2 regions of the Nicoliella sp. ESL1149 genome follow, and region 2 is predicted to be linked to the other one. Evidence: predicted binding sites of a transcription regulator. Region 2 holds the regulator's gene; the other holds the start of a gene.
The links. The regulator HrcA, encoded in region 2, represses chaperone genes, less so after heat shock. The targets are predictions, from matches to a motif close to TTAGCACTCNNNNNNNNNGAGTGCTAA.

Region 1 (11,608 bases), 790 kb from region 2:
CTGTTCAATTGGGCTAATACAGAACAAATCCGGGGTGAGTTTGTTATTTTAGTTGAAGGTAATCAGGAAGCTGAAAGTGAAGAAGTTGATCCATTAGAAGGATTGCCACTTGAAAAACAGGTTCAAAAGTTAATTGATGATGGACAACGTCCTAATGATGCAATTAAAGTAATTGCAAAGAAACACAATCTTAAAAAACAAGAAGTTTATAATTTATATCACAATCTTTAAGGAGTGACGATGATGGCATTAAAATTTAGTGAAGACCATCGAATTACATATTATGAGACTGATTGGAATGGATTTGTATCCCCTGCAATGTTGATTGATATGGCTATTTTGGTATCTGGTGATCAGAATATATCATTGAATTTAGGACGAAATTATATTGATTCTTTTAATATCGCTTGGGTTGTCGTTCAATATTCTATTGATATTAAAAGAATGCCAAAAGTTAATGAAAAAGTCACTTTGACCACACAGGGTAGTTCTTATAATAAATTATTTGCTTTTCGTGAGTTTTGGATTGTGGATGAAAATGGAAATGAGTGTGCCTATATTAGGAGTACTTGGGTCATGATTAATCTTAAAACCCGTAAATTAGCTGTAATTCCAAAAGAAATTGTTCAGCCTTATCAATCAGAAATGTTAAATCAACTTCCCCGATTGAGAAGACCGAAACGAATTAACAATGACGATGGTCAAAAATTCAATCAAGACTATCGAGTTCGTTATACTGACATTGATTCTAATAAACACGTTAATAACGCTAAATATCTTGATTGGATGATTGATGTATTACCCGCTCAATTTTTAGATATTCATCAGGTTAGTAAAATCGATATTAAATTTGAAAATGAAGTTTTGTATGGAAATAATATTTTGAGCGAAGGGCAACTTTTAACAGATGGACTTCACACTAAACATGAAATAAAAAATGGAGATACCATTTCAGCAGTAGCTAATATTGAATGGATAAATAAATCAAAGGAGTAAACGAAATGAATATTTTAGCATTAGATACTTCTAATCGGCCATTGAGCATTGCGATTGTTCAGGATCGAAAAGTCCTTTCCACTACCACAACGACTGTTCATCAAAAACATGCCCAATATGTATTACCAATCATTGATGATTTAATGAAACATGCGAAGATGGAACCTGAAGATTTGGATCGCGTTGTTGTTGCAGATGGACCTGGATCATATACTGGAATTCGGGTTGCTGTTTCTGTTGGAAAGGTATTGGCATTTACTTTAGGAATCGACTTAGTTGGCGTTTCTAGTCTACAAACAATGGCTCTAAATGTTCAGGATGAAGGAGTGCTCGTTAATCCGATGTTTGATGCAAGAAATCAGAATGTATTTACTGGTCTATATCGGATTAAAAATGAGAAACCAGAACTTGTATTACCAGATCAACATATTAGTGTTTCCGAGTGGATCCAAAAATTAGGTCAATTTAATGAACCAATTATTGGATTGGGGGATGCAGATCATTTCGATGATTTGAAAGCCGTTACTCAATATAAAATGAGAAATGGAATGGAAAATCTTCCGCAAGCTGCTAACTTAGGTATTTTCGGCTATCAATTAGCTCCTGTTAAGAATATCGATAAATTTGTTCCACGTTATTTACGATTGACACAAGCTGAAGCAGATTGGAAGGCTAAACATCCAGAAGAGGACGAAGAATCGTATGTTAAAAAAGTTTAAAAGTGTTTATAATCAATTCTTTAATAATCAGAATTATCAACGTCAAGAACAACTTTCAATTAAAAATCATATTGTAGATATTAAAGGAACAAAATATTTCTTAGCTAAAGCAATGATGACAGATGTTCCAGAAATTACACGATTAGAAAAATCAGTTAGTAACCTGATTCCATGGAAGAAACGTGCTTTTAAAAAAGATATTAAGCAAAAACAAAGTCGACTATATCTTGTGTTACGGCATCAAGATAAGATGGTAGCTTTTATTGGGTGCCATTTTGAATATGCAGAACATGATTGCCACATTAGTAATATTGCAGTGATGCCTGATTATCAGAATCATGGGCTTGGCTATTATTTGTTAACTGAAATTGTAAAAAAAGCTCGTCGCTTAGATTTAAATACCGTCACTTTAGAAGTACGTAAAAGTAATAAGAATGCTATTAATCTTTATCATGATTTGGGATTTATTGAAAATGGTATTTTACCAAAGTATTATTATGATAATCAAGAAGATGCTTTAAAGATGACTTTAAATATTGTTGATATTGATAAGCATCCGAATAATTTTGGCCTTTAGAGAGGATTCGTGAATCATGAAAAGAAATTTAATTATGTCTTTTGAGTCAAGTTGTGATGAAACTAGTGTTGCGATTATTGAAGATGGACATAAAATTTTATCAAACATTGTAGCAACGCAAATTAAAAGTCATCAACGTTTTGGTGGCGTGGTTCCAGAAGTTGCTAGTCGTCACCATATTGAAGCAATTACAATGTGTATTGGTGATGCTTTAAAGGAAGCTAATGTTACCTATGATGACTTAAATGCGGTGGCTGTTACATATGGTCCTGGATTAGTTGGAGCATTGCTGATTGGGGTCACTGCTGCTAAAACGGTAGCGTGGGCACATCATTTACCATTAATTCCTGTTAATCATCTTGCAGGTCATATTTATGCTGCTCGATTTATTAAGCCAATTCAATTTCCAGCACTAGCATTAGTAGTTTCTGGTGGTCATACTGAGTTAGTTTTGATGCCGTATGAAGGAGCATTTGAAATTATTGGTGAAACCCGTGACGATGCTGCTGGTGAAGCATATGATAAAGTAGGTCGATTATTAGGGATTAATTATCCAGCTGGCCCTGAAGTTGATCGTTTGGCTAGTGAGGGAAAAGACACATTTAATTTTCCGCGAGCAATGGATAAAGAAAATAACTATGACTTTAGTTTTAGTGGGCTTAAAAGTGCAGTAATTAATACCGTTCATCATGCAGATCAAATTGGTGAAAAATTAAGCCGCGAAGATTTAGCAGCTAGTTTTCAAGCAGCGGTGGATGATGTTTTAATTGATAAAACAAAACGGGCTTTGCAAAATTTTCCTGTTAAACAATTAATTTTAGCTGGTGGAGTTGCTGCAAATCATGGCTTACGATCAAGATTAGATGATTTGATGAAGAGCTTTCCTCAAACTGAATTATTGAAAGCTCCTCAGAAATATTGTGGTGATAATGCTGCAATGATTGGAGCTGCAGGATACATCTTTTATAAGGAACATCATGATGCGAAGTTAGACTTACAGGTTGAACCTGGACTAGAATTTGACTGGTTACCTGGAACTGAACAATAGAAAAAGGTTGCTGAAAACTCAGCAGCCTTTTTAATTTTTATTAATATCTTCTAATTCTAAACCTAGTTCTGTCCAATGATTAGACACGTCATCATTTTTTTGATTGATCGATTCCAACTGTTGCTGCAATTGATTTAGTTTGGAAATATCTTTAAGTGTATTTGGGTGGGTCATTTCTTTTTCAATTTCACTTTTTTGTTCAGTTAACTGATTCATTTCAGTTTCTAGTTTCTTCATTTCACGTTCTAGTTGTCGTTTCTTTTTTTGGACTTGCTTATTGATTACATATCCCTTGGCACCTTCTGTAGTTACCTTGTGGTCCTTTTTGGGTTCTTGAGGTGCTTCTTGAGCTGCTTGATGATCTTTAATAGCTTTTTCTTCTTCTTTTTTTGCAAGATAATAATCATAATTACCAAGATATAAGTGTGATCCATTATGATCAATTTCTAAAACATCGGAAGCAATTTGATTAATGAAATAACGATCATGAGAAACGAATAAGATTGTTCCTTCGAATTGTTTTAAAGCAGTTTCTAAAATTTCTCGACTTTCGATGTCTAAATGATTGGTTGGTTCATCTAACATTAAGAAGTTATCATGGCGCATTGATAACTTAGCTAACATTAAGCGGGCTTTTTCGCCTCCAGAGAGATTAGCAACAATTTTATCAACTTCTTCACCTGAAAAAAGGAAACTTCCTAAAACAGTTCTAATATGGCCCTCGTTAGTTGTAGGATAATCGTCCCATAGTTCGTTTAAGACCTTTTTATTAGGATGGAGCGTAGCTTGTTTTTGATCATAATAGCCAACTTCAACTCCAGTTCCAAAATCAATTTGCCCGTGAATAGGGGGGATTTTACCTAAAATTGTTTTTAGAAGTGTTGATTTACCAACCCCATTAGGGCCAATAACAGCTAATCGTTGTTTACGATTTAAATTAATATTGATTGGAGAAGATAGGATTGTATTTTGATATCCAATTGCTAAGTCCTTTACAGTTAAAACAACGTTTCCACTTTGCTTATCTGGTTTAAAATTAACCCGAGCTACTTTATCATTATTCCGTGGCTTATCGATTCGTTGCATTTTATCAAGTTGTTTACGGCGTGCTTGGGCACGTTTTGTTGTTGATGCTCTTACGATATTCTTTTTAATAAAATCTTCTTCTTTTTGAATTTTAGTTTGTTGCTTTTCATATTCTTGAAGTTGAATTTGATATTGCTTTTTCTTTTCTTGAACGAATTTAGTGTAGTCACCTTGATAGTGGGTTAAAGTTCCATTTGCTAAATCATAAACATTATCCACAATCTTATCCATAAAGTAACGGTCATGAGAAATAATTAATAGCGCTCCAGAATAGCCCTTAATATAGTTTTCTAACCAAGTGATTGTTTCAACATCTAAATGGTTGGTTGGTTCATCAAGAATTAAAAGATCACGTTTTTCCAAAAGTAATTTGGCTAGCGCTAATTGGGTCTGTTGACCTCCTGATAATTCATTAATATTTTTATTATAAGAATCAGGTTTGAAGCCAAACCCTGCTAAGACTCCTCGAATTTCATTTTGATATCCATACCCATTGTTAGCGGTGAAGTCAGCTTGAACTTGATCATAAGTTTGTGTAATTTGTTTCAAACGTTCAGAATCATTATTGAGTTTCGGATCACTCATTTGGGTTTCTAATTCATGCATGCGACATTCTTTTGCTTTCAAGGCTGCAAACACAGATTCCATTTCTTCCCAAATTGTTTTTTGTGAGTGCAGACCAGTGTTTTGGGCAAGATAACCAATTCTTATTCCCTTAGGGGTAGTGATGGTTCCCTCATCTACTTCTGATTGTCCGGTTATCATTTTAACGAGAGTTGTTTTTCCGGCACCATTTCGACCTACTAGAGCAGTTCGACTATGTGCATCTAATGTCATGTTGACGTGACTAAAAATGTCGACGCCTTCAAATCTTTTTGTAACATTATTTACTTGAAGAATTATCATCCTATATTATCCTCTAATCGTTATTATTTAGCCATATTTTAGCATATTTCACAAACAGATAAAACTGATTTAACGGGGTTACTTAATAATTATTTCACAAAGTTTAAATTTATGGTAGAATAGCAATACAGCTTTTAAACAATTAAAAGGAAGTGATACAATGGCTGATACAAAAATTCCACGGGCAACAGCTAAGAGATTACCAATTTATTATCGTTATCTTAGCTTACTTCACGATGCTTCTGTTGAGCGAATTTCATCAGAAAAATTTGCTGATGCAATTCAAATTGACTCGGCAACAATTAGACGTGATTTTTCTTATTTTGGTGCCTTGGGTAAACGTGGTTATGGGTATGATGTTGAGAGCCTGTTAACTTTCTTTAAAAAGATTTTAAACCAAGACCATTTGACAAACGTTGCGTTAGTCGGAATTGGTAATTTTGGGCGAGCACTACTAAATTTTAATTTTCATCGTAATAGTAACATTCGAATTGCTGCAGCATTCGATACGAAACCAAAAATGATTCATACCGTTCAAGATAATGTGCCGGTATATTCTCCTAATGACTTAAAAAAACAGTTAGCTGACCAACAAATCAAGATTGTGATTTTAACCGTGCCTTCACGTGTAGCCCAGAAGGTATGTGATGACGCAATTGCTGGTGGAGCAAAGGGAATTCTTAATTTTACCCAGGTTCGATTATCCGTTCCTAGTGATGTACGGGTACAAAATGTGGATTTGACGAATGAATTACAAACACTGATTTATTTTGTCGAAAATTATTCTAAAATTTAATTATACTTTTTATTAGAGTTCCTATTTTGAGGAACTCTTTTTTATAGACTAATGTTTTAGAACAGATTATCGTATTATAAAGAAAAAATAAAATTATATTATAATTATTAAACTATTATGAGTGATATGGGATATAATTAATGTAATAATTGAAATGAAGATTAGGAGATAGGGGGGAGAAGTTAAACTTATGCGATTGAATAAATATAATGTTCAGCAAGTTAATGAAAAAAATAAATTTAACGGATCCAAAAATCAATGGATTATTGTAGGAGCAGCAACACTAATGGCAATGGTATCTGGAATGGCATTTACAAATACGATCAAAGTTCATGCTGATGATAATCCAGATCAAAGCGCGAATAATTCGGTATCATCAATATCATCCACAAGTAGTTCCCAAACTAGTGAACCTGCTTCTAGTGAAGTTGTAAGTTCATCTAACCAATCTAGTCAAAGTGTAGATCAAATCGATAATAGTGTGGTTAGTAAGTCCAATACTGAATCATCAAGTACTGCCAATGAAACTAGTACAAGTGTTGTAGTTAGTTCTGAAGTTAATTCGGATTCATCTAACCCTAATAATGATAGTGTTAACACCGTTCAAACAAGTAGTGCGGTTCCTAGCGGTAGTTATGTATCGCAAGGTAGTGCTAATTTGGAAAATACTCCAACAAGTAGTTCATCATCTAATGACGATAATAGTAGTTTATCTAGTGCATCGTCTAATGCTACCAGTGCATCAATAACAGAATCAAGTATTGCTTCAAATAATAATTATTTAAATGATTACAGCGTATTGATTAATGGTCAATATAATCAGAATGATTCTAATGCTACCGATAGTCCTGATACAGATTCTACATATAAGCAGAACACTCATTTAACTGAGTCAGCAGGTTTTATGAATGATATTCAAACAATGTTCAAGGATAGTAATGGAACTTGGCATGTCTATTATTTAGATAATCCAGAAGCATCTACCCAAAATGGTAATTCTGGATGGAAGCAAGCGACTACGACTGATTTTATTCATTGGAATCAGGATGATAACTTAGCAATTGCTCCTCAGGGTCAAACTAAGAATGGTCAAACTGTACCATGGGGATCAGTTGCGACTGGGTCGGTAATTCAAAATACAGATGGGCTTGTATCTGGAATCCCTAAATCAGCAGTTGTTGCTTATTTTGCTAGCTATCAAGATAATCAACAAAAAATATATGCTGCTTATAGTGTAGATAATGGGAATACTTTTGTTCCCCTTCAAGAGCAACCAATCATGGCTCAAGCTGCAACTAATAATGGAAATGGTAACTTTAGAGATCCAAGTGTGATGGTATATAACAATCAATTAATTATGCATACTGCTGAGGGACAATCTGTTGGTACCTACAGTAGTACTAATGGAATTGATTGGACTTATCAAGGAAGTACATGGATAGATAATAAATCTGAAAATGGTGGTCAAGATTTAGGGATGATTGAATGTCCTGTCATTAAACAAATGAGGGCTAGTGATGGGACGACTCAATGGGAAATGTTCTTTGGGGGCAATCAGTATTTAACTGGTCAAACAACTGGGACTTTTGCAATCAATGGCCAAATGGAGTCAAATGGTTTCTTTAAGATTGCAGATGGGGCCCATCCCGTTCGACTAGACCAAGGAACTGACTTTTATGGTGCTAATTTTGGTCAAGATAATTTAAACTCAGTTTATATGATGGGTTGGGTCAATAATTGGGGATATTCTCCACAAAGTTTGCCTGGTCAAAACGATACTAATACCATGAGAATGGGAACGGCTAGTTATGTTCGAAAGATGGAATTGATTAAAAATGACCAAGGTCAATATGTTCCTCAAACTGTTAAAATGTATACTCCTCAAGAAAGTAATCAAGTTATCAGTACGACTAATAACCAAAAATTTGATCAAACGGTAACGACTCAACCAAATGCCCAATATGATTTTACATTTAATAGTTTGAACAGTGATGCTACATCAAATGTTGCCCACCTAGTTTTTAACTACGGAGATAGTCAAATGAACCTTGATTTAGATTTAGCGAAGGGTTCATATACAGTAAATAGAACAACTGGCAGCTATGATAAGGAAGAGTATAGTAAAAAGTCGTATTCAGGTCAGTTTGATTTAGGAAGTCAATTGAACAAGCAACATCTTAATGTCCAAGTTTTCACTGACCGGCAAAGTATTGAAGTTTATTTTCCTGACTATCATCAAACTGCAACATTCTTGAGAATTGCTAATGATGGGGACAATAACGGTAAACAAACGTTGCATGTTTGGACTGATAATAAAATGAATACAGTTTTTAGTCATGGGACAAGTACTTTAGTTGATCCGGATGCCATTAGTTCATTATCTGATACTGAATTAAGTTCCGACGTTGCAACTAATGATGTTTCTAATAATGAAAATGGTCATTCAGTAAAAATGTTGAGTTCAGTAAGACCGGTGGTGAATAGTGCTTCTAATTATTCAAAGCCGACAAACAAATCAAATAGTAATGCAGTTATTGATGTCGAAAGTTCAGCTGCCGATTTATCAAGTACAAACTCATCAAGCGATTCATTGAACGCAACCACAAGTGATGGTTTACAAGATGATGAAAATTATTCTGATTCTTCAAATAAAGAATCAGAATTAGATAATGAAGAAACTAATTCTCTAAATTCTGATCAACAAAATTCAGCAGAAGATTTGGATAATTTAGAAACGAATAGTTCATCAGATAATGTTATGGATGATGTTAATGAAAATGGACATCAAGTTGCTAAACAGCATAAAACTAACTCATTAGTTACTCAATGGTTTCATCAAACGTCTCGGCATGCGGTTTATTATAATAAATTAAATCCAATCAAGAATAGCCATTTCTTTATTATTAAAACTTTAAAACCAGTTTTAGTTCATTTGAAAAATAGGAAGATTCTAAATAATAAGAGTTATATTTTAGTTAGGGCTGATCAATACTTGAAAATTAAGAGATTGATTCGATCTGGATCAATCTGTTATGGAATTACGGCCAATAATAATTTAATTCCTTTAAATCGAAAGTACGTTGAAAATGTGTATCAAGAGCAACAAGTAAATTCGAATAGATTATTATCTATTTAGTTAGAAAGACTCTGAATTTTTCAGAGTCTTTTTACTTGCATTCAAATCTTAAAAATAATACTATGAAAATAGAAATTAGCACTAGAATATAACGAGTGCTAAATAATAATTTGGAGGGATTGTTAAAATGTTAAAACCATTAGGCGATCGCGTCTTAATTGAAGTTGAAAAAGAACAAGAAGAAACTGTTGGCGGAATTGTCCTTGCTAGCAATGCAAAGGAAAAGCCACAAACAGGAACTGTTGTAGCCGTTGGTGATGGCCGTGTTTTAGATAATGGGAATAAAATTGAACCAGCTGTTTCAAAGGGTGATAAGGTTTTATTTGATAAATATTCTGGAACTTCCGTTGATTACGATGGCAAAAAGTATCTTGTTTTACATGATAAGGATATCGTAGCAATCGTTGAATAATTAAATTAAAACATTAAATATTTTTTAATGAGGTGAATAATATGGCTGAAAAAGAAATTAAATTTGCTGAAGACGCCCGTGCTGCAATGCTACGTGGTGTTGATAAATTAGCTGATACTGTAAAAACAACTTTAGGACCAAAGGGACGTAATGTCGTTCTTGAAGAATCAACAGGTCCTAACATTACTAATGATGGGGTTACAATTGCAAAATCGATTCATTTACCTGATCATTTTGAAAACATGGGTGCTGAATTAGTTGCAGAAGTTGCTTCTAAGACTAATGACATTGCTGGTGATGGTACTACTACTGCCACTGTTTTAACTCGTGCAATTATTAATGAAGGGATGAAGAATGTAACTGCTGGTGCTAATCCAGTTGGTGTTCGTCGTGGAATTGAAAAAGCAACAAAGGTTGCTGTTGATGCTCTTCATAAAATGTCACATAAGGTAAATGGAAAAGAAGATATTGCTAAGATTGGAGCAATTTCTGCTGCTAATGAAGAAGTAGGTAAGTTGATTGCCGATGCAATGGATAAGGTTGGTAACGATGGAGTTATCACCATTGAAGATTCTCGTGGTGTTGATACGACCTTAGACGTTGTTGAAGGAATGCAATTTGATCGTGGCTACATGTCACAATATATGGTTACTGATAATGATAAGATGGAAGCTAACTTAGATAATCCATATATCTTAGTAACTGATAAGAAGATCAATAATATTCAAGAAATCTTACCTGTTCTTCAATCCGTAGTTGAACAAGGTCGTGCATTATTGATTATTGCTGATGACATTGGTGGAGAAGCTCTTCCAACATTAGTATTGAATAAGATGCGAGGAACATTTAACGTTGTGGCTGTCAAGGCTCCTGGTTTTGGTGACCGTCGTAAAGCTCAATTACAAGACATCGCAACCTTAACTGGTGCTACTGTTGTAACTGATGAATTAGGCTTGAGTTTAAAGGATGTTAAAATTGATCAACTAGGTCAAGCGAACAAGGTTAATGTTACGAAAGACAAGACTACCATCGTTCAAGGTTCTGGTGATAAGGCTAAGATTGCAGAAAGAGTTTCTGAAATCAAGACTCAAATTACAAAGACCACTTCTGATTTTGATCGTGATAAATTAAAGGAACGTCTTGCTAAGTTAGCTGGTGGAGTTGCTGTTATTCGGGTTGGAGCTGCAACTGAAACCGAACTTAAAGAAAAGAAATATAGAATTGAAGATGCTTTGAACGCCACTCGTGCAGCCGTTGAAGAAGGTTATGTTCCTGGTGGTGGAACTGCTTACATTAACATTTTAAAGAATATTGATGATATTAAAGCTAAGGGTGATGAAGCAACTGGTGTTAAAATTGTTCTTCGTGCTCTTGAAGCTCCAGTTCGTCAAATTGCCAAGAATGCTGGTGTAGATGGCTCTGTTATCGTTGACCACTTAAAGAAACAAAAGAGTGGAATTGGTTATAATGCTGCCGTTGATAAATATGAAGATATGGTTAAAGCAGGTGTAATTGACCCAACAAAAGTTAGTCGCTCTGCTTTGCAAAATGCCGCTTCTGTTTCAGCATTATTGTTAACCACTGAAGCTGTTGTTGCTGATAAACCAAGTGATGATAACAATACTCCTATGCCTCCACAACCAGGCATGGGCGGAATGATGTAAAAGCTGAATTAATTAAAAATATGAAGAGATTGTAAGTTGCCCTGCTTACAATCTCTTTATTTTTATGCTTTTTTTTAATATTTGTAGTAAAATGAATTAATAAAATACATAATGAAAGCGAGGGTCCAACATGTGGCATTATCTTAAACGATTAATAATCGGGAAGCCACTTAAGACGACCGATGAGCATAAACAGTCTTTGAACTTCTTTCAAGGACTAGCGTTTCTATCCTCGGACGCATTATCATCGATCGCCTATGGAACTGAG
Region 2 (11,608 bases):
CAATAAAGGTCCTGGTAAATCGGTCTTCATATCAATATAAAAGCCTCGCAAAGCACTTGCGTATTGATCATAATCATAAACATAGTACAAAATTGGTCGTTTCAAAATCGCATAGTCAAAGAAAACACTAGAATAATCAGTAATCAAAACATCTGAAATTAAATACAATTCAGCAATATCATCATAGTTAGATTCATTATAAACAAAATCACCAAATGAAGATGTATCAAGATGATTAGTAATAAAGTAGTGAGTTCTCAAAACCATTACATAGTCATCACTTAAATGTTTTCTAAGATTAGCAATATCTAAAGTTAAACTAAACTTATAATGTCCAGGAGAGAAGAATTGGTTGTCACGCCAAGTAGGTGCATATAAAATTACCTTCTTATCTAGTGGAATTCCTAGCTTTTGCTTAATTCGCTTAGCAATTTCATCACGATTAGGATCATTTAAAATATCATTTCTAGGATATCCAGATTTTAGCATCTTAGATTGGGGATACATAAATGCATGTTCAAAAATATCATACGAATATTGATTTGCAGTAACTAAATTATCCCATTGTCTAGATTGATTATAGAATGTTTTCTTGTATAAATGAGAAGCACTTGCAACATTATCCATATCAAATACCAATCGTTTCAAAGGTGTCCCATGCCATGTTTCTAAGAAATACATTCCTGGACGTTTAACGAACCATTCTGGTTGGCGCATATTAAATACAAAATACTTAGCTGTTGCTAAATATTCCATATATTTAAACCCAAATCTTTTTACAACAATCGTATTCGGTTGATCCTTTAAATCGTTTTTAACAGTGTCCATGTGTTCTTCATCAGCAATCCAAACACATTTAAAACGATTTGGATAATGCTTTTGAATATACTCATAAATATACTTTGGACTATCAGAATAATTTCGACCTAAAAATGATTCGAATAAAATCACATTATTTTTAACTTCACGTTTGGTGTATATCTTTTCATACATTGCTCGTGGTAGATTTTTACCCCGCTTTTTAACAATCTTATGAACTTGGCGAGTTGCAATAAGTGATTTCATTAATTTCTTAGCCTTAGGGAAATTCCCCTTTTCAATTGATTTCATAATACTACGACTAATTGGATTAATTTCACTAAATGCTTCACTATCTAATAATTGTAAATACTCTTGCAATAATTCAAACTCTTTATCATCATTATTACTAATATTATCTGAATCCTCAATTACAGCTTTATAAAAGAAACGATGAAGTGTTCTAATCGAATGTTGACCGAACATTAACTTTAACTGGGCATTTTTCAAATTTGAATAAGCCATAATCCAAGAACTAATCATTTTAATCCAACGATCTGATCTCTTAACTTGCGATAACGAAGGATCATTAATTGGGTCATTATGCAAAGTTAAAATATATTTATAGTCAGCTAGTCGAATAATCTGTTTGGATAAATCTAAAACTGAAAGCATGAACATCAAATCTGCATATAAGTCATTTTCAGCATCAAATATCAAATTAAATCGTTCAATTAAAGAACTAGCAATTACTTTTCCAGAAACGATTAAATCTGCATACATTCTATCAAAATGATTATTACCGCTATATACCCAATAACGATTGTTCAACCAATTTTGATACAATAGGTCATCAGTCATCTTATTAACATCTTGACTTAGATAATTAAAGTTTCTAGTCGTAGGGCGAGCTTTCTTCTTACCACCCCAATCAGGCAAGACATCATTGGCATGTTTGCCTAATTTTAGCTCATTAAAATAAGCATTTTCAGTTTCATAAGTATAATAATAATTCAAATCGATTATTGAATCATCAGATTGAGGTAATATTTTACTAACTGCATCGATTGCATCTTCAGTTAAGAAATCATCAGCATCAACAAAAACAAAATAATCTCCACTAGCGATTTTCATTGCCTTATTACGTGCATCAGCAACTGTATTCCCAGTGAATTTAACTACTTTAGTAGTAAAATTAGTTTTAGGTAAGTTTAATTTATCATTATTAGATGCAATAATCCATTCAAAGTCCAAATTTGTTTGATCATTCAAATTCTGAGCTAATAATGTCAATTTATTAGCATCACGTTCACTGCATGGTGTGATTATACTAAATTTCATTAGATTAATCCCTTCCTAAGTATTGATTAATAATCGAAAATGGCTTTTTTAAAGTTAGTTGGCGCTTTTCAGCAGCAGATAAATTATTAACAATGTTTTTTAGCTTTTTTTTCAATTCAACATTATTCAATTTATTAGTCATTTTAACCGCAATTGCCAATTCAGATATAGCAAAAGAATTATACTCACTCAATAAATTTTCATCCATAATGATAGGTTTATCATTAAATAATTTAATAATTTCTTTAATGAATTCTTGATGATCATCTGGACTTAAAATTAAAGTTGGCATTTTAACTTGAATCCAAGATGGAATATTAACAAGTTTGTCCACCATATACTTAGTAATCCCATTGTCCATTTGGTCTAAATCATTTGTTTTTACATGAAATAAGACATTTTTTCCTAAGAAATCAATCATTGTAAAAGCTAAAGCATGGCGTTTAACGGTATCTCTAAGTTGATATTGTTGTAATCCTAATATCATTTTTAATTCTAAATTCAAAGGAATATCAAATACTTCCGTATTAAGTGATATCCCCAATAAAGACTTCATTGTATCAATATAAACTTCATTTACTAAAATTAATTTATCTCCTAATTGAGATTGGAGATCTTGTTGATTATTTAAATAATCAGATATCAATAACTCTGCTGGATGACGATGAATAATTGTTTTCCATTGAAGCATTGCATTAGGTAAAAGTGCATCTCCAACACTTAAATTTAACCAGTAAGTTTTTTCATTCTGATTTAATTGAACATCTGAATAGTTATTAACCACTTGTATTAAAGAATCTTTTTTAACTACTTCATCTAAAATGGAACCATTAATTGAACTATTTTTCTTCAAAACTAATTGATATTTAACACCATTTTGTTCTTTAATATTTTTAAGAAAAGAACTTAAATTATGTTGATTTAAGTAATCATCGACTAAAACATTAATTATAAATTTCATTATGACCCCCACAATTTCTATTCCGTAATTGTAGTACTAATGTACTATTTATCGCCTTTTTCATCTTCATCTGTTTTTAAAACCGCCATAAATGCTTCTTGTGGAATATCAACTTTTCCAACAGCTTTCATTCGTTTTTTACCGGCTTTTTGTTTTTCCAGTAACTTCATTCGTCTAGTTCTGTCACCACCATATAACTTAGCAGTAACATCCTTACGATATGCTTTCACATTGCTTCTGGCAATAACTTTAGCACCAATTGTTGCTTGAATTGGAATTTCAAAATTTTGACGTGGAATAATGTTCTTTAACTTTCCAACAATGTCTCTGGCACGATTAGCTGCAAACGAACGATGGGAAATAAAACTTAACGCATCCACTTTTTCTCCATTTAGCAAGATATCAATCTTAACTAAATCACTAGGAACATATCCATCTAGTTCATAATCAAAAGAAGCATATCCACGGGTACTTGATTTCAACTTATCAAAGAAGTCAAAAATGATTTCAGAAAGTGGCATTTTGTAAATAACGTTAACTCGAATATCATCTAAATAATCCATTGTGACGAATTTACCACGACGATTCTGACAAAGATCCATTACCGGTCCAACATAATCATTTGGTACCATCACTGTTGCTTTAACGAACGGTTCTTTAATTTCTTTAATTGAACTGGCATCTGGCATTTCAGAAGGATTATGAACATCATGTTCTTCACCATCAGTAGTATAAGCATGGTAAGTTACAGACGGTGCCGTTGTAATTAAATCTAAATTGAATTCACGCTCTAAACGTTCTTGAACAACGTCCATATGCAAAAGACCTAGAAATCCACAACGAAATCCAAATCCTAAGGCTTTAGATACTTCTGGTTCAAACTCTAAAGCAGCATCATTCAACTTTAATTTTTCAAGTGCTTCTCTTAAATTATCAAACTTAGCATTATCAGTTGGGTATAACCCGGCATAAACCGTTGGATTCATTTCACGATAACCAGGTAATGCCTTATCAGCAGGATGAACTGCACTGGTAATCGTATCCCCAACTCGTGTCTTAGTAATATCTTTGATTGCCGCAGTAATGTATCCAACATCACCAGCCATTAAGTAATCTCTTTTAACTGGATGTGGTGAGTTAACCCCGACTTCATCTACTTCATAATCTGCATTTCCATTCATTAAATGAATCTTATCACCAGGTTTAACGATTCCTTCATAAATACGAACACTTAGAACCACACCTCGATAATCATCATAAATTGAATCAAATATTAACCCCTTAAGCGGTTTATCAAGATCTCCATCAGGAGCTGGAATTACTTTTACAATTTGTTCTAATAAGTCAGAAACTCCTAATCCTGTTTTAGCACTTACTAAACTAGCATCATTGGCATCTAAACCAATTTCATCTTCAATTTCTTTTTTAGTCCCATCAACTTGAGCTGAAGGAAGATCGATCTTATTGATGACTGGTAAAATTGTTAAATCATCATCAATCGCTAAATAAACGTTAGCAATCGTTTGGGCTTCAACTCCTTGAGTTGCATCAACAACTAACAATGCTCCTTCACAAGCCGCTAAACTTCTAGACACTTCATATGCAAAATCAACGTGGCCTGGAGTATCAATTAAATGGAACTCATAGTCATGACCATCTTTAGCATGATACGTTAATTTAACTGCATTTAATTTAATCGTAATTCCACGTTCACGTTCCAATTCCATATTATCTAACAATTGGTTTCGCATATCACGTTTAGCAACCGTATCAGTTAATTCCAAAATTCGATCAGCTAATGTTGACTTTCCATGATCGATATGGGCAACAATTGAAAAATTACGGATGTATTTTTGACGTTCTTTTAATTCATTTAAATCCATGTCATTGCCTACCTTTATTCGTATTATTCCTTTTACCATTATAACAACAAATTAACTTAAATAAAAACGAGTGTTAGATAGTTTAACATTATCCAACACTCGTTAATTATTTTTTAACTATTTCTTATCGAAAGCATCTTTCATTTTATCAAAGAAGCTATTTGTCTTATTAACGTCATCGCCACCCGCTTTAGCATATGCTTGAAGAGCTTCCCTTTGTTTCTTGTTCAAACTCTTAGGGGTAACAACAGTTACTTCAACTTTTTCGTCTCCGCGACCACTGCGGTTAATATTAGGAATTCCTTTACCACGTAACTTGAACTTAGTTCCAGTTTGAGTTCCGGCAGGAATCGTTAACTTCAATTTACCATCTTCGCTCTTATTATCATCGTCCAAAGCATGAACAATAACTTCACTTCCTAAAGCAGCTTGAGCAAATGAAATTGGTTGCTTATAAATGATTGTAGTTCCTTCACGTTCAAAGTACTTACTTCTTCTTACAGAAAAGACAATGAACAAATCACCATGAGGTCCACCATTATCACCAACTTCACCTTCACCCTGAAGACGCATTTGTTGACCATCATCAACACCAGCTGGAACAGAAACAGAAACTTCATGAGTTTGAGAAGTTTTACCAGTTCCATGACAAGTAGGACACTTATCAGGAATTTCTTTTCCAGTTCCATGACATACTGGACAAGTTTGTTGACTTTGCATCCGACCAAGTGGGGTATTGGTTTCAGTAATGATAACTCCTTGACCATGACAACGAGAACATGTCTTAGCCTTAGTTCCCGGTTTAGCCCCAGTTCCATGACAAGTTAGACATTCACTATCACGACTGTACTTAATTGTAGTCGTTTTACCATATACCGCTTCAGCAAATGTTAAATCCATTTGGTATTGTAAATCTCTTCCAGGACGAGGTTGATTTGGATTGGTTCGACGACCACCACCAGCTCCGCCACCGAAGAAAGAACTGAAGATGTCATCAAAACCACCAGCACCACCACCGAAGCCACCAAAGCCACCGGCACCGCCGCCATAACCACCAGCGCCGCCACCAAAACCTTGTGGGCCATCAGCAGAACCATATTGATCATAGTTAGAACGTTTTTGTTTATTACCTAATACTTCATACGCTTCAGTAATTTGCTTGAATTTTTCTTCTGCACCAGGTGCTTTATTAACATCAGGATGATACTTGGCTGCTAAACGACGATAAGCATGCTTAATATCACTATCACTGGCGTTTCGATCGACACCTAGGACTTTATAATAATCTTCTTGAGCCATAAATTAACCCCCTAATAAAAATGATTATAACATACTAAATTAACATAAAAAGCCAAAGTCTAACAACAGCAGACCTTGACTTTTTATACTGTGCCAAATAATCACTATTTAATTATTTGTCGTTTTTCTTATCGTCATTAACGTCGTGGAAATCACCATTAACAGTGTTGTCGTCATCCTTCTTATCGGAAGCATCACCATTAGCTTGTCCTTGTGCGCCTTGACCTGGTTGACCTTGTTGTTGTTGATATAATTTAACTGCTAATTCTTGAACTTTCTTGTTAAGATCATCCTTCTTAGCCTTCATATCATCAAGATTACCAGACTTCTTAGCTTCCTTTAATGCATCTTCTGCATCTTTAGCAGCCTTGATTTCATCATCTGAAACTTTACCTTCAACTTCTTTCAAAGTCTTATCAGTTTGGAAAATAGCTTGGTCAACTTCATTCTTCAAGTCAACTTCTTCTTTACGCTTGTTATCAGCATCGGCATTTTCCTTAGCTTCATTCATCATCTTATTGATTTCATCGTCAGAAAGACCATTGGAATCCTTAATAGTAATCTTTTGTTCCTTACCAGTACCCTTATCCTTAGCGGATACGTTAACGATACCGTTCTTATCAATATCGAAAGTAACTTCGATTTGAGGAACACCACGAGGTGCAGGTGGAATATCCGTTAATTGGAATTGACCAAGGGTCTTATTATCAGCAGCCATTGGACGTTCACCTTGTAGAACATGGATATCAACAGCTGGTTGATTATCAGCAGCAGTTGAGAACGTTTGACTCTTAGAAGTAGGAATGGTTGTATTACGATCAATTAACTTAGTGAAGACACCACCCATTGTTTCAATACCAAGGGATAATGGAGTAACATCAAGTAAAACAACATCCTTAACATCACCAGTCAAGACACCACCTTGAACAGCAGCACCTAAAGCAACAGCTTCATCAGGATTGATTGAATGGTTTGGTTCTTTACCAGTCCAGTTCTTAACAGCTTCTTGAACTGCAGGAATCCGAGTAGAACCACCATTTAAGATAACAGTATCAATATCAGATGCAGATAAACCAGCATCCTTTAATGCGTTATCAACAGGTGCCTTAGTCTTATCAACTAAGTCAGATGTTAATTCATTGAACTTAGTCCGAGTTAACTTCATGTTCAAGTGAAGTGGGCCTTGGTCTCCAGATGCAATAAATGGAAGGCTGATTTCAGTTTCAGTAACACCTGATAAATCCTTCTTAGCTTTTTCAGCAGCATCCTTTAGACGTTGTAAAGCCATCTTATCCTTAGATAAGTCAATACCATTTTCCTTCTTGAAACCATCTACTAACCAGTCCATGATTCTCTTATCGAAGTCATCCCCACCTAAATGGGTATCACCATTAGTAGAAAGTACTTGGAATACTCCATCACCTAATTCAAGGATAGAAACATCAAAAGTACCACCACCAAGGTCATAAACAAGAATCTTTTGATCCTTATCTTTTTTATTTAAACCATAAGCTAATGCAGCTGCAGTAGGTTCATTAATAATTCTCTTAACGTCTAATCCAGCAATTTTACCAGCATCTTTAGTTGCTTGACGTTGGGCATCATTAAAGTAAGCAGGAACAGTAATAACTGCTTTATCAACAGTATCACCAATGTAAGCTTCAGCATACTTCTTGATGTATTGTAAAATCATTGCTGAAATTTGTTGAGGAGTGTATTTCTTACCATCAACATCAACACGATAATTGTTATCACCCATGTGACTCTTGATTGAAACAACCGTGTTTGGGTTAGTGATCATTTGACGTTTTGCAACTTCACCAACTTGGACTTCACCGTCTTTAAATGCAACAACTGATGGTGTAGTTCTTGAACCTTCTGGATTAGGAATAATCTTTGGTTCGTTACCTTCAAGAACTCCAACGGCGGAGTTCGTAGTACCTAAATCAATACCAATAATTTTATTACTTGCCATTATAAAATCCCTCGTTTCTTAAATTTATTTATTGAGCAACGATTACCATTGCTGGACGTAAAACACGTCCTGACAATGTATAACCGTTCTGTAAGACTTCAACAACTGTATCAGCAGGATGTTCATCATCTGATGGTACAGTTTGAACAGCCTGGTATAATGTTGGATCAAACTTTTGTCCCTTTGGTTTCATTTCTTCAACTTTGTTTTCCACCAAAGCTTTATCAAGATGTTTTGTAACCATCTCAACTCCAGACTTAAGTTTTTTACCAGCCTCATCGTTAACTTCAACTGCTAAAGCCCGTTTTAAGTTATCAACAACTGGAATAATACTAGTTGCTAACTTTTGTCCATCATACTTCAACAAGTTCGCTTGATCTTGTTGTGCATGTCGTTGAACATTCTTAACTTCAGCTTCAGCTCGCAAGTAACTGTCTTCCATTTTGTCTAGTTTAGCTTTCAAATCAGCAATTTCTTGCTTTAAAGCTTTATCACTAGATTTATCAGATTTAACTTGCTTCTTTGAGGTTTCCTTAGCTTCATCAGATTTAGTATGAACATCTTTTTGTTCAGAATGCTTTTTCTTATCTGCCAAGTCAATTCCTCCTTTTATTTATTTTCATCGTAATAACCGAGTAGCTTATCAGCCAACTCCTTACGAAATGCCCCAACCAAACCAATAATTCTAGAATACGGCATTCGTGTTGGACCTAATACAGCGATTACGCCACGACCATGTGCACCAACATCATAAGAACCAGTAATTAAACTATAATTCTTCAGTAGCTTATTATTAGACTCACTACCAATTTTAACGGATATTGGTTGATCTGAATTACCAATAAAATCCCTAACATCATTGCTATCTTTAAGGAATGAATATAAAGGCTTAAGATAACTCACATCATCATGTTTAACAAAGTCCAATAAATTGTACTCACCACTGACATATAAATTATCATTAAAAGATTGAGCTAATACTTCATCAAACGTTTTAATAAAACCAGCAGGAGTATGTAAGTATTTCTGAATTTCGGATGTGATTTCTGACTTCAAAATCTTCATTACATCTGAAATCGATTTTCCAACCAATTTATCATTGATCAATTTTGTAACGGCTTCTAATTGCTCACCCGTAACAGTTTTATCAACTTGAAATGTTTGGTTTTCCACATCTCCATCATCAGTAATAATAATTGCAATTACGCGATGATTACCAAGTGGAACTAATCTAAAACCAGATAACTTACGTTCACCAATTTGTTCCGGCTTAAAAGTAATTGTTGTATAATCAGTCAACTGAGAAAGAATATTTGCAGACTCTTTAACAATTTCATCAATATGATCAAAATGAACATCAAATGATTTATGAATCAACGATAAATCCTGTGGAGTTACCGTTAAATCATGTTTAAGATGATCCACATAGTATCGATATCCCTTGATTGAAGGTACCCGACCAGAAGATAAATGAGTTTTTGTAATCAAACCTTGTTTTTCTAAATATGCCATCTCATTCCTGATAGTCGCAGAACTAACATGAATTGGTAGTTGACTAGTCAACACTTTAGAGCCGACTGGCTGACCAGAGGTCGTATAACCTTGAATAATCGCTTTTAAAATAATCGCTTGACGATCGGTCAACATAATCAATCACCCCTTTTTTAGCACTCATAATGGTCAAGTGCTAAGGCACATATATAATATACCAAAATTCCCATTTAAAAGTCAAAGAAAAGACTCATTTTAAATTAAAATATTTTCTAGTCTCATTTTCATCTATTTTAAGTTGTTTGATCAATGGCTTAACACCAGTATATTTTACTTCTCCACGTAACCATTTCAACCACTTAACATTTACAACTTCACCATAAATATTTTGATTAAAATCTAATAAGTTGATTTCAATCGTTACTGGATTATTATTTCCAAACGTTATGTTGCGACCGATTTGAGCCATCCCAGGATACCAATTTTCTCCGATTTGCATCGAAACGATGTATACCCCTTCTTTTGGTAACCATTGATATGCACTTGTTTCAACGTTAGCAGTTGGAAAACCAAGTTCTCTCCCGCGTGCTAATCCATGAACAATCGTCCCTTTGATTTCAAAAGATCGAGTAAGTAATTCATTTACATTTTCTACTTTACCTTCATCTAATAACTTACGAATTAAAGTTGAACTAATTTTTTGATTGTTGATTTTAATTTCCGGAACAGTAACTACATCAATCTGACCATGTGTATATTCATTCAAACGAACCATCGTTGCTAGTTTACCTGATCCATAAGTATGGTCAAATCCTGCTACTACCGTGTCAGCTTTTAATTGAATTAAATAGTTATCAACAAATTCTTGAGGTGTTTGTTCTTGAAACATTCCTGTATAACTAACTTGATAAACGATATCAACACCTAATTCTTCAAATAGTTCCATCTTTTTTTCATTCAAAGTTAAATATCGACGGTCTTGGATATTTAATTGTTTATATACTAATTGAGGATGATGATCATAAGTTAAAACAGATAATGGGAGCTGCTTTTCTTTTGAGATCTTAGCTGCAGATTTAATAACATTTTGGTGTCCTAAATGAACACCATCAAAAAATCCCATTGCCATCACTGATTTTACTGACGGTTGATAATTATTAATTGGATGTCTTAATTTAACAATTTTCATCATAATTCCTCACTTATTACTAAACATTTTTAATGGTCGGTATTGTTCATTCTTGATTTGATATAACGCCTTTGCTTGTCTATCATACTTTAACACAACTTGACTGGGTTGTTGAGCGACTTTATTCAAATTTAAGAAACCACCGTTTTGAACTATTTTCCATTCTTTTTCTGATAAATTATGAACAGGATAATCAACAAGGGCATGGTCAATCGGATATATAAACTTATTTAAATCATTATTTTTAGCAGCCTCTTTTAGCTGCTCTAAAGTACAAGTTTGATCTAACGTAAAATGACCACTTTCAATTCTAGTTAAACTAGTCATCGTCGCTGGAACTTCTAATAACTGACCTAACATTATTGCTAAAGTTCTAACGTATGTGCCTTTTCCACAACTCACTTCAAATAAGAATTTTTGTGTTTTCTGTTTAGAATTATATTCACTTTTAGAAGTCATTTTAAATTCATTAACTTTAACATAGCGGACGGGACGTTCCACTTTTTCACCAGCTCTTGCATATTCATAAAGCCTTCTTCCATTAACTTTAACTGCTGAATACATGGGCGGAATTTGTTTTAACTTGGGTGATTCGAGTTGATGCATTTTATCCTGAATCTCTGAATCAAGGAATGGTTCTTTAATTTCTTGTTTATCCACAACCTCGCCAT

Region 1: the regulator HrcA is predicted to act here: its motif matches at 9,340-9,366, upstream of groES (co-chaperone GroES).

Annotation. Positions count from the first base shown of each region.
Region 1 covers NZ_JBYLUE010000002.1:1,002,220-1,013,827, forward strand. Annotated here, with positions in the region: gene rsmI (16S rRNA (cytidine(1402)-2'-O)-methyltransferase) at 1-231, shown strand, start outside; gene AC3B6G_RS04865 (acyl-[acyl-carrier-protein] thioesterase) at 244-996, shown strand; gene tsaB (tRNA (adenosine(37)-N6)-threonylcarbamoyltransferase complex dimerization subunit type 1 TsaB) at 1,002-1,715, shown strand; gene rimI (ribosomal protein S18-alanine N-acetyltransferase) at 1,699-2,292, shown strand; gene tsaD (tRNA (adenosine(37)-N6)-threonylcarbamoyltransferase complex transferase subunit TsaD) at 2,309-3,340, shown strand; gene AC3B6G_RS04885 (ABC transporter ATP-binding protein) at 3,371-5,332, opposite strand; gene AC3B6G_RS04890 (redox-sensing transcriptional repressor Rex) at 5,493-6,128, shown strand; gene AC3B6G_RS04895 (glycoside hydrolase family 32 protein) at 6,319-9,264, shown strand; gene groES (co-chaperone GroES) at 9,392-9,676, shown strand; gene groL (chaperonin GroEL) at 9,718-11,340, shown strand; gene AC3B6G_RS04910 (APC family permease) at 11,471-11,608, shown strand, end outside.
Region 2 covers NZ_JBYLUE010000002.1:209,954-221,561, forward strand. Annotated here, with positions in the region: gene AC3B6G_RS01050 (bifunctional glycosyltransferase/CDP-glycerol:glycerophosphate glycerophosphotransferase) at 1-2,139, opposite strand, end outside; gene AC3B6G_RS01055 (hypothetical protein) at 2,144-3,100, opposite strand; gene lepA (translation elongation factor 4) at 3,145-4,983, opposite strand; gene dnaJ (molecular chaperone DnaJ) at 5,101-6,282, opposite strand; gene dnaK (molecular chaperone DnaK) at 6,395-8,257, opposite strand; gene grpE (nucleotide exchange factor GrpE) at 8,286-8,852, opposite strand; gene hrcA (heat-inducible transcriptional repressor HrcA) at 8,867-9,910, opposite strand; gene ribF (riboflavin biosynthesis protein RibF) at 9,999-10,937, opposite strand; gene truB (tRNA pseudouridine(55) synthase TruB) at 10,947-11,608, opposite strand, start outside.